3 linked regions of the Draconibacterium halophilum genome follow. The main gene of each other region encodes a partner of the protein of the gene in region 3 in a complex. Links are inferred from orthologs where the notes say so. Each region holds a gene or a part of one and is shown on either strand. Other genes may lie near its edges. The genes, in order: rplL, rplA and G0Q07_RS04210.

What was found.
Region 1: G0Q07_RS04210 (region 3) and rplL share a complex: the UniProt entries of both Escherichia coli proteins name them as parts of the 50S ribosomal subunit. The link is inferred for Draconibacterium halophilum from one-to-one orthologs.
Region 2: G0Q07_RS04210 (region 3) and rplA share a complex: the UniProt entries of both Escherichia coli proteins name them as parts of the 50S ribosomal subunit. The link is inferred for Draconibacterium halophilum from one-to-one orthologs.

Annotation. Positions count from the first base shown.
Region 1 is NZ_CP048409.1:4,301,845-4,304,792, forward strand. It holds rplL (50S ribosomal protein L7/L12), read right to left. Parts: upstream 1,690-2,948; coding sequence 1,312-1,689; downstream 1-1,311. Other genes in the region: rpoB (DNA-directed RNA polymerase subunit beta), read right to left, coding at 1-1,208; rplJ (50S ribosomal protein L10), read right to left, coding at 1,723-2,241; rplA (50S ribosomal protein L1), read right to left, coding at 2,254-2,948. UniProt on the Escherichia coli protein: The binding site for several of the GTPase factors involved in protein synthesis (IF-2, EF-Tu, EF-G and RF3). Is thus essential for accurate translation.
Region 2 is NZ_CP048409.1:4,302,946-4,307,659, forward strand. What follows is about bases 1-2,895. They hold rplA (50S ribosomal protein L1), read right to left. Parts: upstream 1,849-2,895; coding sequence 1,153-1,848; downstream 1-1,152. Other genes in these bases: rpoB (DNA-directed RNA polymerase subunit beta), read right to left, coding at 1-107; rplL (50S ribosomal protein L7/L12), read right to left, coding at 211-588; rplJ (50S ribosomal protein L10), read right to left, coding at 622-1,140; rplK (50S ribosomal protein L11), read right to left, coding at 1,863-2,306; nusG (transcription termination/antitermination protein NusG), read right to left, coding at 2,327-2,875. Outside these bases: more of secE, read right to left, coding at 2,896-3,086; tuf (elongation factor Tu), read right to left, coding at 3,222-4,406. UniProt on the Escherichia coli protein: One of the primary rRNA binding proteins, it binds very close to the 3'-end of the 23S rRNA. Forms part of the L1 stalk. It is often not seen in high-resolution crystal structures, but can be seen in cryo_EM and 3D reconstruction models.
Region 3 is NZ_CP048409.1:1,041,794-1,048,772, reverse strand. What follows is about bases 2,009-4,906. They hold G0Q07_RS04210 (type B 50S ribosomal protein L31), read right to left. Parts: upstream 3,641-4,906; coding sequence 3,377-3,640; downstream 2,009-3,376. Other genes in these bases: G0Q07_RS04205 (GNAT family N-acetyltransferase), read right to left, coding at 3,797-4,906; lon (endopeptidase La), read right to left, coding at 2,009-3,112. Outside these bases: G0Q07_RS04225 (SufE family protein), read left to right, coding at 1-273; G0Q07_RS04220 (metal-sulfur cluster assembly factor), read left to right, coding at 286-591; more of lon, read right to left, coding at 659-2,008; more of G0Q07_RS04205, read right to left, coding at 4,907-4,963; G0Q07_RS04200 (GNAT family N-acetyltransferase), read right to left, coding at 5,015-6,178; G0Q07_RS04195 (Bax inhibitor-1/YccA family protein), read right to left, coding at 6,292-6,979.

The sequences.
Region 1 (2,948 bases), 3.3 Mb from region 3 along the record:
ACATCGGTTTTTGAGTTTACCAACTGAATCAGATTCTTGATAATCTCAATGATGTCGACTTTTGTTAGTACACGGTTTTCCGTGTCCAGATCAATTCCTAATTTTTTATTGATTCTGTAACGACCAACTTCTCCAAGGTCGTATCTCTTATCCGAGAAGAACAGTTTATCAATAACGTCGCGAGCAGTCGCTTCATCGGGCGGTTCTGCGTTACGCAACTGACGGTAGATATGAAGAACAGCTTCTTTTTCCGAGTTACATGGATCTTTTTGAAGCGTGTTGTAAATAATAGCAAAGTCTTGCTGGTTTTGATCTTCTTTATGTAACAGAATGGTTTTTACACCCGATTCAAGAATTTCTTCAATATGACTTTCTTCAATGTCTGTTTCACGATCAATAATTACTTCGTTACGCTCGATCGATACAACTTCACCGGTATCTTCATCAACAAAATCTTCAACCCACGATTTCAATACACGGGCTGCTAGTTTTCTACCTATTACTTTCTTTAAACCTGACTTAGAAACTTTTACTTCGTCTGCCAGATCGAATATTTCCAGTACATCTTTATCGCTTTCGTAGCCAATAGCACGCAATAATGTGGTTACAGGTAATTTCTTTTTCCTGTCGATGTATGCAAACATCACACTGTTGATGTCGGTAGCAAATTCAATCCACGATCCTTTAAAAGGAATGACACGTGCTGAATATAGTTTTGTACCGTTGGCATGTAAACTTTGACCAAAGAATACACCCGGAGATCTGTGCAACTGAGAAACGATAACCCGCTCGGCACCATTTATAATAAAGGTACCTCTGTCGGTCATGTATGGCACAGTTCCTAAATATACATCCTGAATCACGGTGTCAAAATCTTCGTGTTCCGGATCGGTACAATAGAGTTTCAATTTTGCTTTTAGCGGTACGCTAAAAGTTAAACCACGTTCTATACACTCGTCTATAGAGTATCGAGGAGGATCGACCTGATAGTCGATAAATTCCAATACGAAATTATTTCGAGTATCCGAAATTGGAAAATTTTCTTCAAAAACTCTGTATAAACCCTCGATTTTCCTTTTGTCAGGCGTGGTTTTTAACTGAAAAAAATCTTTAAATGATTTAACTTGTACTTCCAAGAAGTCAGGGTAATCAAACCTGGTTTGTGTTGAGGAAAAATTAATCCTCTCTTTTTTTGCTTGTACTGACATGCATTTATACAGGTTAATTATATAAAAGATAAATACACAAAAAGGTTTAGAACCCAACTTCCGATGGGTTCTAAACCATATAACCTAAATCTTAGGTATTTGCTTATTTTACTTCAACTTCTGCTCCAGCTTCTTCTAGCTGTGCTTTTAAAGCTTCTGCTTCGTCTTTCGAAACTTTTTCTTTAAGCGCTTTTGGAGCTTCATCGACAACTGCTTTGGCTTCTTTCAGACCAAGACCAGTTAGTTCTTTAACGAGTTTAACAACTGCCAGCTTAGAGCCTCCTGCAGCTTTTAAAACTACGTCAAATTCAGTTTGTTCAGCAGCGGCTTCTTCGCCACCACCTGCAGCCGGACCTGCAACTGCTACTGCAGCAGCAGCTGGTTCAATACCATATTCGTCTTTTAGAATACCAGCTAATTCGTTAACCTCTTTAACAGTCAAGTTTACCAACTCTTCTGCAAGCTGTTTTAAATCTGCCATTTTTATTTCTTTTTAAATATTATTTCAAAAAAATTATTCTTTCGCTTTCAGTGTATCAAGAACACCGTGAATTGTATTACCACCAGATTCTAACTGTCCGAGAACAGTTTTCATTGGTGATTGTAACAGGGCAACAACATCAGCAATAAGCTCGTTTTTAGATTTAACGGCAATTAATGCCTCCAATTGGTCAGCTCCCATATAAATTGACTCTTCAACATAAGCAGCCTTTAATACAGGCTTTTTGTGCTTTTTAGCGAAGTCTTTAATCAATTTAGCCGGTGCATTACCGTTTGAAGAAAACATTACTGTGGTGTTTCCCTTAAGCGCATCAAAAATCTCTTCAGTCTCTTTAGCAGAGTTCTCAAGAGCTTTTCGTAGTAGAGTATTCTTAACAACAACCAGTTTTACATCTTGGCTGAAACATAGTCTCCTTAAATCGCTGGTATTTTCAGCATTTAAGCCTTGTATGTCCGTCAGGTAAAAATGCTCGTATGAATCTATCTGTTCTTGTAACTGATTAATAATAACTTGTTTCTCTGAACTCTTCATAATTCCTCATTTTTATTCTGCAAACGACTTAGCTTCTACTTGAATACCAGGGCTCATGGTACTTGATAAATAGATACTCTTAATGTAGGTTCCTTTCGCAGCAACAGGTTTAAGTTTGTTTATCGTGTTGAGAAACTCTAAGGCATTGTCTTTAATCTTATCAGCCGAGAAAGATACTTTCCCGATTGTAGTATGAACAATACCAAATTTATCAACTTTAAAATCAATCTTACCTTGTTTTACTTCGGCGATAGCTTTTCCAACTTCCATAGTTACCGTACCACTTTTGGGGTTTGGCATTAAACCACGAGGACCTAAAATACGTCCTAACTGCCCAACTTTTCCCATAACGGGAGGCATAGTGATAACTACATCAACATCAGTCCAACCACCTTTTATTTTCTCAACGTAATCGTCGAGTCCTACATAGTCGGCTCCGGCATCTTTGGCTTCCTGCTCTTTGTCAGGAGTAACCATTGCCAAAACGCGTACCTCTTTACCTGTCCCATGGGGTAACGAAACTACGCCCCTAACCATCTGGTTAGCTTTTCTAGGATCAACTCCAAGCCTTACATCGATATCAATCGATGCATCAAATTTGGTAAATGTAATTTCTTTCACCAGCTTCGATGCTTCTTCGATAGAGTAAGCTTTTCCTTTTTCGAGTTTATCCAAAGACGCTTTTTGATTTTTCGTAATTCTGCCCA
Region 2 (4,714 bases), 3.3 Mb from region 3 along the record:
AAAAAATCTTTAAATGATTTAACTTGTACTTCCAAGAAGTCAGGGTAATCAAACCTGGTTTGTGTTGAGGAAAAATTAATCCTCTCTTTTTTTGCTTGTACTGACATGCATTTATACAGGTTAATTATATAAAAGATAAATACACAAAAAGGTTTAGAACCCAACTTCCGATGGGTTCTAAACCATATAACCTAAATCTTAGGTATTTGCTTATTTTACTTCAACTTCTGCTCCAGCTTCTTCTAGCTGTGCTTTTAAAGCTTCTGCTTCGTCTTTCGAAACTTTTTCTTTAAGCGCTTTTGGAGCTTCATCGACAACTGCTTTGGCTTCTTTCAGACCAAGACCAGTTAGTTCTTTAACGAGTTTAACAACTGCCAGCTTAGAGCCTCCTGCAGCTTTTAAAACTACGTCAAATTCAGTTTGTTCAGCAGCGGCTTCTTCGCCACCACCTGCAGCCGGACCTGCAACTGCTACTGCAGCAGCAGCTGGTTCAATACCATATTCGTCTTTTAGAATACCAGCTAATTCGTTAACCTCTTTAACAGTCAAGTTTACCAACTCTTCTGCAAGCTGTTTTAAATCTGCCATTTTTATTTCTTTTTAAATATTATTTCAAAAAAATTATTCTTTCGCTTTCAGTGTATCAAGAACACCGTGAATTGTATTACCACCAGATTCTAACTGTCCGAGAACAGTTTTCATTGGTGATTGTAACAGGGCAACAACATCAGCAATAAGCTCGTTTTTAGATTTAACGGCAATTAATGCCTCCAATTGGTCAGCTCCCATATAAATTGACTCTTCAACATAAGCAGCCTTTAATACAGGCTTTTTGTGCTTTTTAGCGAAGTCTTTAATCAATTTAGCCGGTGCATTACCGTTTGAAGAAAACATTACTGTGGTGTTTCCCTTAAGCGCATCAAAAATCTCTTCAGTCTCTTTAGCAGAGTTCTCAAGAGCTTTTCGTAGTAGAGTATTCTTAACAACAACCAGTTTTACATCTTGGCTGAAACATAGTCTCCTTAAATCGCTGGTATTTTCAGCATTTAAGCCTTGTATGTCCGTCAGGTAAAAATGCTCGTATGAATCTATCTGTTCTTGTAACTGATTAATAATAACTTGTTTCTCTGAACTCTTCATAATTCCTCATTTTTATTCTGCAAACGACTTAGCTTCTACTTGAATACCAGGGCTCATGGTACTTGATAAATAGATACTCTTAATGTAGGTTCCTTTCGCAGCAACAGGTTTAAGTTTGTTTATCGTGTTGAGAAACTCTAAGGCATTGTCTTTAATCTTATCAGCCGAGAAAGATACTTTCCCGATTGTAGTATGAACAATACCAAATTTATCAACTTTAAAATCAATCTTACCTTGTTTTACTTCGGCGATAGCTTTTCCAACTTCCATAGTTACCGTACCACTTTTGGGGTTTGGCATTAAACCACGAGGACCTAAAATACGTCCTAACTGCCCAACTTTTCCCATAACGGGAGGCATAGTGATAACTACATCAACATCAGTCCAACCACCTTTTATTTTCTCAACGTAATCGTCGAGTCCTACATAGTCGGCTCCGGCATCTTTGGCTTCCTGCTCTTTGTCAGGAGTAACCATTGCCAAAACGCGTACCTCTTTACCTGTCCCATGGGGTAACGAAACTACGCCCCTAACCATCTGGTTAGCTTTTCTAGGATCAACTCCAAGCCTTACATCGATATCAATCGATGCATCAAATTTGGTAAATGTAATTTCTTTCACCAGCTTCGATGCTTCTTCGATAGAGTAAGCTTTTCCTTTTTCGAGTTTATCCAAAGACGCTTTTTGATTTTTCGTAATTCTGCCCATCGTAAAAGATATTTTTAGTTATTGAATGGTGAAGCACCTTTAACAGTGATTCCCATACTTCTGGCAGTTCCAGCTACCATTTTCATCGCAGACTCAACTGTAAAACAGTTCAGGTCAGACATTTTGCCTTCGGCAATTTGTTTTACCTGTTCCCAGTTTACCGAACCCACTTTATTAATGTGAGGCTCTGGTGAACCACTTTTCAGTTTTGCCGCTTCCAATAATTGAACCGCCACAGGAGGTTGTTTGATTATGAAGTCAAAAGACTTGTCTGCATAAACAGTTATAATAACAGGAAGTACTTTCCCTGCCTGGTCTTGTGTACGACCATTAAACTGCTTACAGAACTGCATAATATTTACTCCTTTGGCACCCAATGCTGGTCCCACCGGTGGTGAAGGATTAGCCGCACCACCTTTAATCTGTAATTTAATTAATCCAGCAACTTCTTTCGCCATAACAATAAATTAAAGCGTTACTATTCCTTTTCAACTTGCATAAAGCTAAGTTCTAAAGGAGTTTTACGTCCAAAAATCTTCACCATCACCTGCAGCTTTTTCTTCTCCTCATTGATTTCTTCAATGGTTCCGTTAAAGCCGTTGAATGGTCCGTCGATTACTTTTACAGTTTCTCCTACCACAAATGGGATATTGAGTTCTTCGTCGGTTTCTGCTAATTCATCCACACGACCTAAAATCCTGTTTACCTCGCTCTGCCGCATCGGCACCGGATCTCCACCTTTGGTGTCGCCTAAGAATCCGATTACGTTAGGAAAATTCCTTAGTGTGTGTGTAACTTCACCCACTAAAGCAGCTTCGATTAAAACATATCCCGGGAAAAAGTTTCGTTCCTTACTGATTTTTTTACCATTTCGGATCTGATAAACTTTTTCGGTTGGTATTAAAACCTGATCTACATACCCTTTGAGGTCTCCTACCGCGATTTCGTTCTCGATATATTCTTTAACCTTCTTCTCTTTGCCACCAATAGCACGTAGAACATACCATTTTTTACTATTTTCGCTCATATAGCCTTAAGGGTTTTGATTAATAAAATAATCCATAAATAAAATCCATTATGTTTCTGAATGTCAGATCCATAACGAAGATAACTAATGATATTATAAAGGAAGCAATCATTACTACCAAGGCGCTACTTTGTAGCTCTTTCCAAGTAGGCCATGTAACTTTATGCACAAGCTCGTCATAGGCCTCTTGTAAATATATTTTTAGTTTCATTCTAATGTAACTTATTTAGCTCGGAAGGTAAGATTCGAACTTACTGTTTATCCAACCACCCCATTTACGAGTTTCAACCGAAAATAATCCCGGGCCGGAACCCGGGATTAATTCTAATTTCCTTATATCTTAAAATTAAAGAATTTCAGTTACCTGACCAGCACCTACGGTACGTCCTCCTTCGCGAATTGCGAAACGAAGACCTACGTTTAATGCTACCGGGTAAATCAAATCTACTTCAATAGTAACGTTATCGCCAGGCATAACCATTTCGCGACCTTCTTCCAGGTGAATCTCACCAGTTACGTCTAATGTACGTAAGTAGAATTGAGGACGGTATTTGTTATGGAATGGAGTGTGACGTCCACCTTCTTCTTTTTTCAATACGTAAACCTCAGCTTTGAATTTGTTGTGAGGAGTGATTGAACCAGGTTTTGCCAAAATCTGTCCGCGTTTAATTTCTTTCTTGTCTACACCACGCAACAACAAACCTACGTTGTCACCTGCCATACCGTCGTCCAAAATCTTACGAAACATCTCAACACCAGTACAAACTGTCTTACGACCTTCAGCTCCAAGACCGATCAACTGCATCTCGTCACCTGTGTGAATAACACCAGTTTCGATACGACCTGTAGCAACAGTACCACGACCTGTAATTGAGAATACGTCCTCAACAGGCATCAAGAATGGTTTATCAACATCACGTGGAGGAAGTGGAATCCAAGTATCGCAAGCGTCCATCAATTCCAGAATTTTTTCTTCCCATTCTGGCTCACCGTTCAATCCACCAAGAGCAGAACCTTGTACAACAGGTGTGTTATCACCGTCGAATTCGTAGAAGTCTAACAACTCGCGAATTTCCATTTCTACAAGCTCTAATAACTCTTCATCGTCAACCATATCCACTTTGTTCATGAATACAACCAAACGAGGAACGTTTACCTGACGTGCAAGAAGGATGTGCTCGCGAGTCTGTGGCATAGGACCATCAGTAGCCGCAACAACGATAATAGCACCGTCCATCTGGGCAGCACCAGTTACCATATTCTTCACGTAGTCAGCGTGACCAGGACAGTCAACGTGTGCATAGTGACGCGTAGCTGTTTCATACTCAACGTGAGCCGTGTTAATTGTAATACCCCTTTCTTTCTCCTCAGGAGCGTTGTCAATTTGATCAAATGCTTTTATTTCACAAAAGCCTTTTTTTGCTAAAACTGTAGTAATAGCGGCTGTCAAGGTAGTTTTACCATGATCAACGTGGCCAATAGTACCAATGTTTACATGGTCCTTGTCCCTGTTAAAATGTTCTTTAGCCATAATTGCAAAATTTTAATTTATTATCTTTTAAATCATCTGAGCCAAAGACGAGAATTGAACTCGTGACCTCATCCTTACCAAGGATGCGCTCTACCCCTGAGCTACTCCGGCCTAAAACACACAAAGAGACGGGAATTATGAACAATTACTTATTCAAAATTCCAATCTCTGTTCTGAGCGGGAAACGGGACTCAAACCCGCGACCCTTAGCTTGGAAGGCTAATGCTCTATCAACTGAGCTATTCCCGCTTATTGTCTACTGGCAAAATGCCGTGCAAAATTACAACTTTTTCCCAAACAACCGAATA
Region 3 (6,979 bases):
TGCCAGTCGCGTGTATGGTTGGTAGCTGATATGAAGGATGGAAAAATTTACTTCCGTGGCGAAAGCGATGCCGTTATTGTAAAAGGTTTGGTAGCGCTGTTACTTCGTGTTGTTTCGGGGCGTACACCAAAAGAATTGCTTGAAACAGAGCTGCATTTCATCGACGATCTGGGATTAAAACAACACCTGTCGCCTACCCGTTCAAATGGACTGTTGGCCATGGTAAAACAAATTCGTTTATATGCTGTTGCTTATAGCAAGATTGCAGGATAAGGAGGATACGAAATGGATAAAAGAATAGACTTAATAATAAATAACCTGAAAGAGGTTTACGACCCGGAGATTCCGGTAAACGTATACGACCTGGGACTGATTTACAATGTTGATATCGACGAAAATAACCAGGCCAATATATTAATGACACTTACTGCACCGGGCTGTCCGGTGGTTGATATTTTGGTAGATGATATTACGCAAGCTGCTCAATCGGTTGACGGTGTAGAAAAAGTTGATGTAGAATTAACGTTCGAACCACCATGGGATAAATCGATGATGAGCGAAGAAGCCCGGCTGGAACTGGGATTCTTTTAGTAAAAAAATTAAAACGGGCTGCTATTTTGAAATAGCAGCCCGTTTTTTATTCTTGATTCTTCCAAATTTACTCAATTTTCATCGGCTTATCCACTTTAGCCTTTAGCAGTGCAATATCCAGCACATCCATAATGGTATTTACAAAGTGGAACTTCAAGCCTTTAATGTAAGCCTCTTTAATATCTTCGAGATTTTTCTTGTTTTGTTCTGAAAGAATAATCTCAGTAATTCCGGCACGTTTTGCAGCAAGAATTTTCTCCTTAATACCTCCAACAGGAAGTACCTTTCCGCGCAAGGTTATCTCTCCAGTCATTGCCAGGTTTTTCTTGACTTTACGTTGTGTAAATGCCGATGCCAGCGATGTTACCATTGTCACTCCGGCCGACGGACCATCTTTTGGTATAGCGCCTTCGGGCACGTGTACATGCACATTCCATTTCTCGAATACCTCGGGTTTTAAATTCAATTCGAAAGCATGCGATTTTAAATACTCGTGTGCCAACATTGCCGATTCTTTCATTACATCGCCCAGGTTTCCGGTAAGCGTTAACGCTCCTTTTCCTTTGCTCAGGCTGGTTTCCACAAATAGTATCTCGCCACCTACAGCAGTCCAGGCCAAACCGGTTACAACACCGGCAAAGTGATTTCCCTGGTACTTTTCCTTTGAATACTCGGTTACACCAAGGTATTCGCGCACATCAGTTTTGGTCAGCTTTTTATTGTAGGTTTCCTCAAAAGCAATTTTTTTAGCAATCCGACGAACAACTTTCGCCAGCTTTTTGTCCAGTTCACGCACACCACTTTCGCGGGTGTAGCCATCAATAATCAACTCGATAACCTCTTTAGGAAAAGTAATATCCCCTTTCGTTAAACCATGATTCTCCAACTGTTTTGGAATCAGGTGACGTTTTGCAATCTCTACCTTTTCCTCTACAAGATAACCACTCACCTCAATCAACTCCAATCGATCGCGCAATGGTGGTGCAATTGTGCTCAGTGAGTTGGCTGTAGCAATAAACATTACTTTCGACAGGTCGTAATCCTGTTCGATGTAGTTATCATGAAATTCGCCGTTTTGTTCCGGGTCGAGTACTTCAAGCAGCGCTGAAGCCGGATCGCCATGAAAGTGCTTCGACACTTTATCGATCTCATCCAGAATAAACACCGGATTCGATGATTTTGCCTTTTTTACGTTTTGTATAATACGCCCCGGCATTGCACCGATATACGTTTTACGGTGTCCGCGAATCTCTGATTCATCGTGCAACCCACCTAAACTCATTCGTGCATATTTTCGCCCTAAAGCGCGTGCAACCGATTTCCCCAGCGATGTTTTTCCAACTCCCGGAGGGCCGTATAAACAAAGAATCGGCGCTTTCATATCGTTTTTTAATTTCAACACGGCCAGGTGCTCAAGCATACGTTCTTTCACTTTCTCCAGACCGTAATGATCTTCATCCAACACTTTGTTGGCATGTTTCAGGTCGAAATTATCTTTGGTATATTCGTTCCAGGGCAAATCGAGCAAAGTCTGACAGAAAGTGAACTGTACCGAATATTCGCCGGCTGCCGGATTCAATCGGCCCAGTTTTTCCACCTCGCGATGAAAAAATTCATCCACATCTTTGTTCCACTTTTTCTCTTTTGCCTTTTCTTTTAAAGCATTTATTTCTTGTTCTACCGGATTACCTCCCAGCTCGTCCTGAATGGTTTTCATTTGCTGGTTCAACATGAAATCGCGTTGCTGCTTGTCCATGTCGGTTTTCACCTTTTTCTGAATATCCTGTTTCAACTCCAGCATCTGCACTTCCTTCACCAAAAAGCTAATGGCTTGCACTCCACGTTCTTTCAGGCTTCCAATCTCCAGCAGCTTTTGTTTATCGTCAACATTTATGTCGGTATTCGAACAAATAAAGTTGATCAGAAAAGTTGAATTCTCGATATTTTTAACGGCAAAAGTTGCTTCGGGCGGCACATTGGCCGAAAACTGCGCAACTTTTATCGACAAGTCTTTCAACGATCCAACAATGGCATTAAACTCATTGTCGTCCTCAGGAGTAATATCAGTCAACGGTTCAACCGATGCTTTAAAATAAGGATCTTCGTCTACAAACTCATTAATTCGAAATCGTCGTTTTCCCTGAATAATTACAGAAGTCGATCCGTCGGGCATTTCCAACACCTTCATAATTTCGGCCACCGTACCTATTCCGTACAAGTCGCTTGCTTCGGGCTTGTCAATCGTATAATCCTTTTGCGCAACGGTACCCAGTAATTTGCTTCCCTGGTTTACATCGCGAATTAATTTTAACGATCGCTCGCGACCAACGGTAATTGGTAAAACCACCCCCGGAAACAAAACGGTATTACGTAAGGGCAAAATTGGAAGAACTGACGGTACTTCCACATTCTTTAAATCCTTGTCATCGCCATCAGCAATAATTGGAAGAAAGTCTGATTCGTTATCCATCATTCCCGATCCGAACATTTTTTGAAAAGCTGTATTTTTATATTTACCCATGTTTCTTATTAATTATAATGACATTCTGTCGCTAATTACGCAGAACGGGCAAAACATTGCCGGTTTTATGTGCGGGGTACAATAAAGCAATTGCCATGCCATTTACACAGACTGCTTACATTGTCGGATTGTTCACCGGAATTCGGGAAACCAACCGACAAAATTGCACAAAAACATCCCGGAACAAGACATTTCTGAGCTTTTAGAAATAAAAAAAGCACTCATCTATTCGACGAATGCTTTTCCTTATATCTGTAAGAAAAATTATTTCTTTCTATTCTCCATGTGTTTCCCGTAACGGTTCATGAATTTATCAACACGTCCTGCAGTATCCACAAGTTTGGTTTTACCTGTGTAAAACGGGTGAGAAGTGTTTGAAATCTCCAGTTTATAAATCGGGTATTCAACACCGTCGATAGTTTCTTTCTCTTTTGTATCAACAGTAGAGCGGGTAATAAAAGTATGTCCGTTCGACATGTCCTTAAAAGCTACCAGTCTGTATTCCTTTGGATGAATTTCTTTTTTCATTTTGCTTTATTTTTTGTTGAATGGTTACACTCTCGTTGTGCAATCCATTCGAAAATTTATATTTCTACTCTAATTTTCGGGCTGCAAAGATATATATAGTTTGCAACTTTCCAAAAACTTACTCTATTTATTTGCTTCTTAAACAAGTTGTTAATCCTAACTGATCGATGGTGCTTTTGTCACCTTTTTACTCCGGTCGAACATATACCGCATTGTGTAATGTGTTTTGGCCTTTTTAGCGCCTGTTGCCTCGTATATGGCAATAATTTTCGGGTTGAAATCACCCGCCCACGACAATTCAACTTCTTTATAATGTTGGTGCGATTTCTTTTTCATTATTTGTTCCTGGTGCCAGAATATCCCTGATTCAATTCCAGCTCGCTGGAATTTCGGATCTACCCCCATCAGGAAGATTCGGGTACGGTTAATTACCTTTTTCTTTTTGTAGTAAAAAAACTTTAAAATACCCGGCAAATTCAGTTTTCCATTTAGTTTTATGAGTAGCTGATTAATATCAGGAATCATCACAAACACAGCAATCGGCCTACCATCAGCGTACGCATACCAGATCATCTCGGGGTCGAGAATCGCTTTCGACTCTGTCAGAAAATCGTGAAGATCGTCCGGATCAAGCGGTTTGTAATGTTCGTGAAACGACCAGGCTGCATCATAAACCGTACAGAAATCTTTCACAAACTTATGAGCCTGTTTAAAATCGAAATGTTTAAACTGATATTGTGGTTTTTTAGCTACCCAGCCGGCAATTTTCCAAAAACGTTCGGGAAACGGAACGGTATAATCGAGGTGAAAAGAATACTGCTCGAAATAAACCTCGAAACCAAACTCGCGAAAAAGCTTTTCGTAATATTTTGGATTATAGGGCATGCCAAATCCCTGTGGCATAAATCCATCAACCAGCAAGCCCCAGTTTACGTAATTCTCGCCAAAATTTATCGGCCCGTCCATGGCTTCCATACCATTTTCCGTATTCCAATCGGCAGCCGCTTTGAATAGTAAATTTGCTGCTTCCTGATCATCAATACACTCGAAAAAACCACAGCCACCTGTTGGTTGCTCGTATGTTTTTGCGAGGTTGAAATTTATAAATGCAGCAATCCGGCCAATTAAATTGTCATTGTCGTCAACCAAAACCCAGCGAATGGCTTTCCCATTGCGAAAAGTCTTATTCTTTTTTGGATCGAAAATTCCTTCAACCATCCCCTGCAAAGGAGCGGCCCAGTTCGGATCATTCTTATAAATGATGTTCGGTACCTGGTGAAATTGTTTTTTTGTCCGTTTGTCTACAACTTCTAGTAACTGCATTCTTTAATTTTGTGGCAATTATAATTTAAAAAACTACAATAAGAACTAATTTTAATCAATAATCGGAGCCCGTACAAATTCTTTTTCCCGGTCGAACAAATAACGCAGTGTAGAGTGCGTTTGTGTTTGGTCAGCTCCAAACGCTTTAAACATGGCAATCATCTTTGGATTAAAGTCTCCAATCCAACTCATTTCCATATCATTGTACCACGATTTCCGTAACAGCACTTTCTTCAGATGATAAAAAATAGCTGATTCAATTCCTTTACCCTGGTAGCCCGGAACCACCCCCAAAACAATAACCCGGCAGCGAGTGATTGTTTTTCGTTTTTTTAAATACAGCAGTTTAATTCCGTCCCAAAAGCTCAGTTTCCCTGTTTTTAGCTTTTTAATAATTTGGTTCAAATCAAGTACCTGCATAAAAAAGGCAATGGGTTTTCCGTTGTGGTATGCATACCAAATAAATTCCTCATCTAAAATAACTTTTGCGCTCGCCAAAAGATCTTTCAACAGCTTAAATTCAATTGGTTTATAGTTACTGTGATTCCCCCAGGCTTTTTCATGAATCTCAATAAAGTCGCGAAGGTATTTATCCTGATTTTTTAAAGAAAAGTGCTCGAAAGAATAGCCCGGCTTTTTTGCCACCCATTCTGCAATTTTCCAGAAACGATCGGGCAAATCAGGGTTCGTTATGTCTAACGAATAGCTGTACTGTTCGTAATAGGTTTTAAAACCGTAGGTGGCGAATAAATCATTGTAGTAGGGCGGATTGTAATTCATTCCAAACGTTTGCGGCCGAAATCCGTCTTTTAGCAATCCCCAGAAAAAGAAATTCTCATCGAAATTTACCGGGCCATCCATAGCTTCCATCCCATTTTCTTTTAGCCACTCGTAAGCCACATTGAACAGTTTAAAAGCAGCGCGCTCGTTGTTTACACACTCGAAAAAACCACAACAGCCTGTTGGCTGATCGTAGCTCGAGGAATAATCATCGTCATAAAATGCGGCAATCCTTCCAATTAGCTTCTCGTCACTTTTTAGAATCCATCGCCGGGCATCGCCTTTCTGAAAACGGCTGTTCTTTGCCGGATCAAACGTATTTTCGATCATCGCCCGAAGCTGGGGGATCCAGTTTCTATCCTTTTTGTAAATTACTTTCGGTACTTTATGAAAATCGTCTACCAGGTGTTTACCGGTAACCTGAATAAGCTCCATTCCATTCTGGTTTATGGTTGAACAATATTCGAAAATAATACTTCAGCATTAAAAACAAAAAAGGACTTACCCTTTCATTCAGCATAAATCCTCTTTTTTAAAGTTGATATATTTTAATTTCGGCTGGCTAATTTCGATAGCAAACGCAAAATTTCAAGGTATAACCAGATGAGCGTTACCATTAAACCAAATGCTCCGTACCATTCCATATATTTTGGAGCGCCGGATTCTGAAGCACGTTCGATAAATGAAAAATCGAGCACCAGATTTAATGCCGCAACGGCAACAACAACCAGGCTAATTCCGATGCTGAGATTAGAATTACCATGCAGAAATGACATTTGGGCACCAAACATACCGGCAATAAAACTGACAAAGTAAACCAAGGCAATACCTGCTGTGGCTGCCATAACACCCATCATAAATCTTTTTGTAACCTTAATGATTCCCGAGCGATACAAAAACAACATCATCATAAAAACGGCGAGTGTAAGCATTACGGCACGCATCACAATATTAGAATACTGCGCCTCGAAAAGGGCCGATATTCCACCTAAAAACAGGCCTTGAAACACAGCATATATCGGTGCAGATATTCCCGAACTCTGAGGGCGAAAAACGGTAACTAAAACGGTAATAAAACCACCAATTCCGCCAATTGCCAACCAAGGGCCAACTGCTGCCAAACCTCCTTCGAGGGTAGTTGCACCGGCATCGAAAAATTTGTTCCAGGTAAATACCGCACCGGCAATTACCAGTAGCAACATTAAAGCAGTTTTGTTTATTGTTCCATGTACAGTC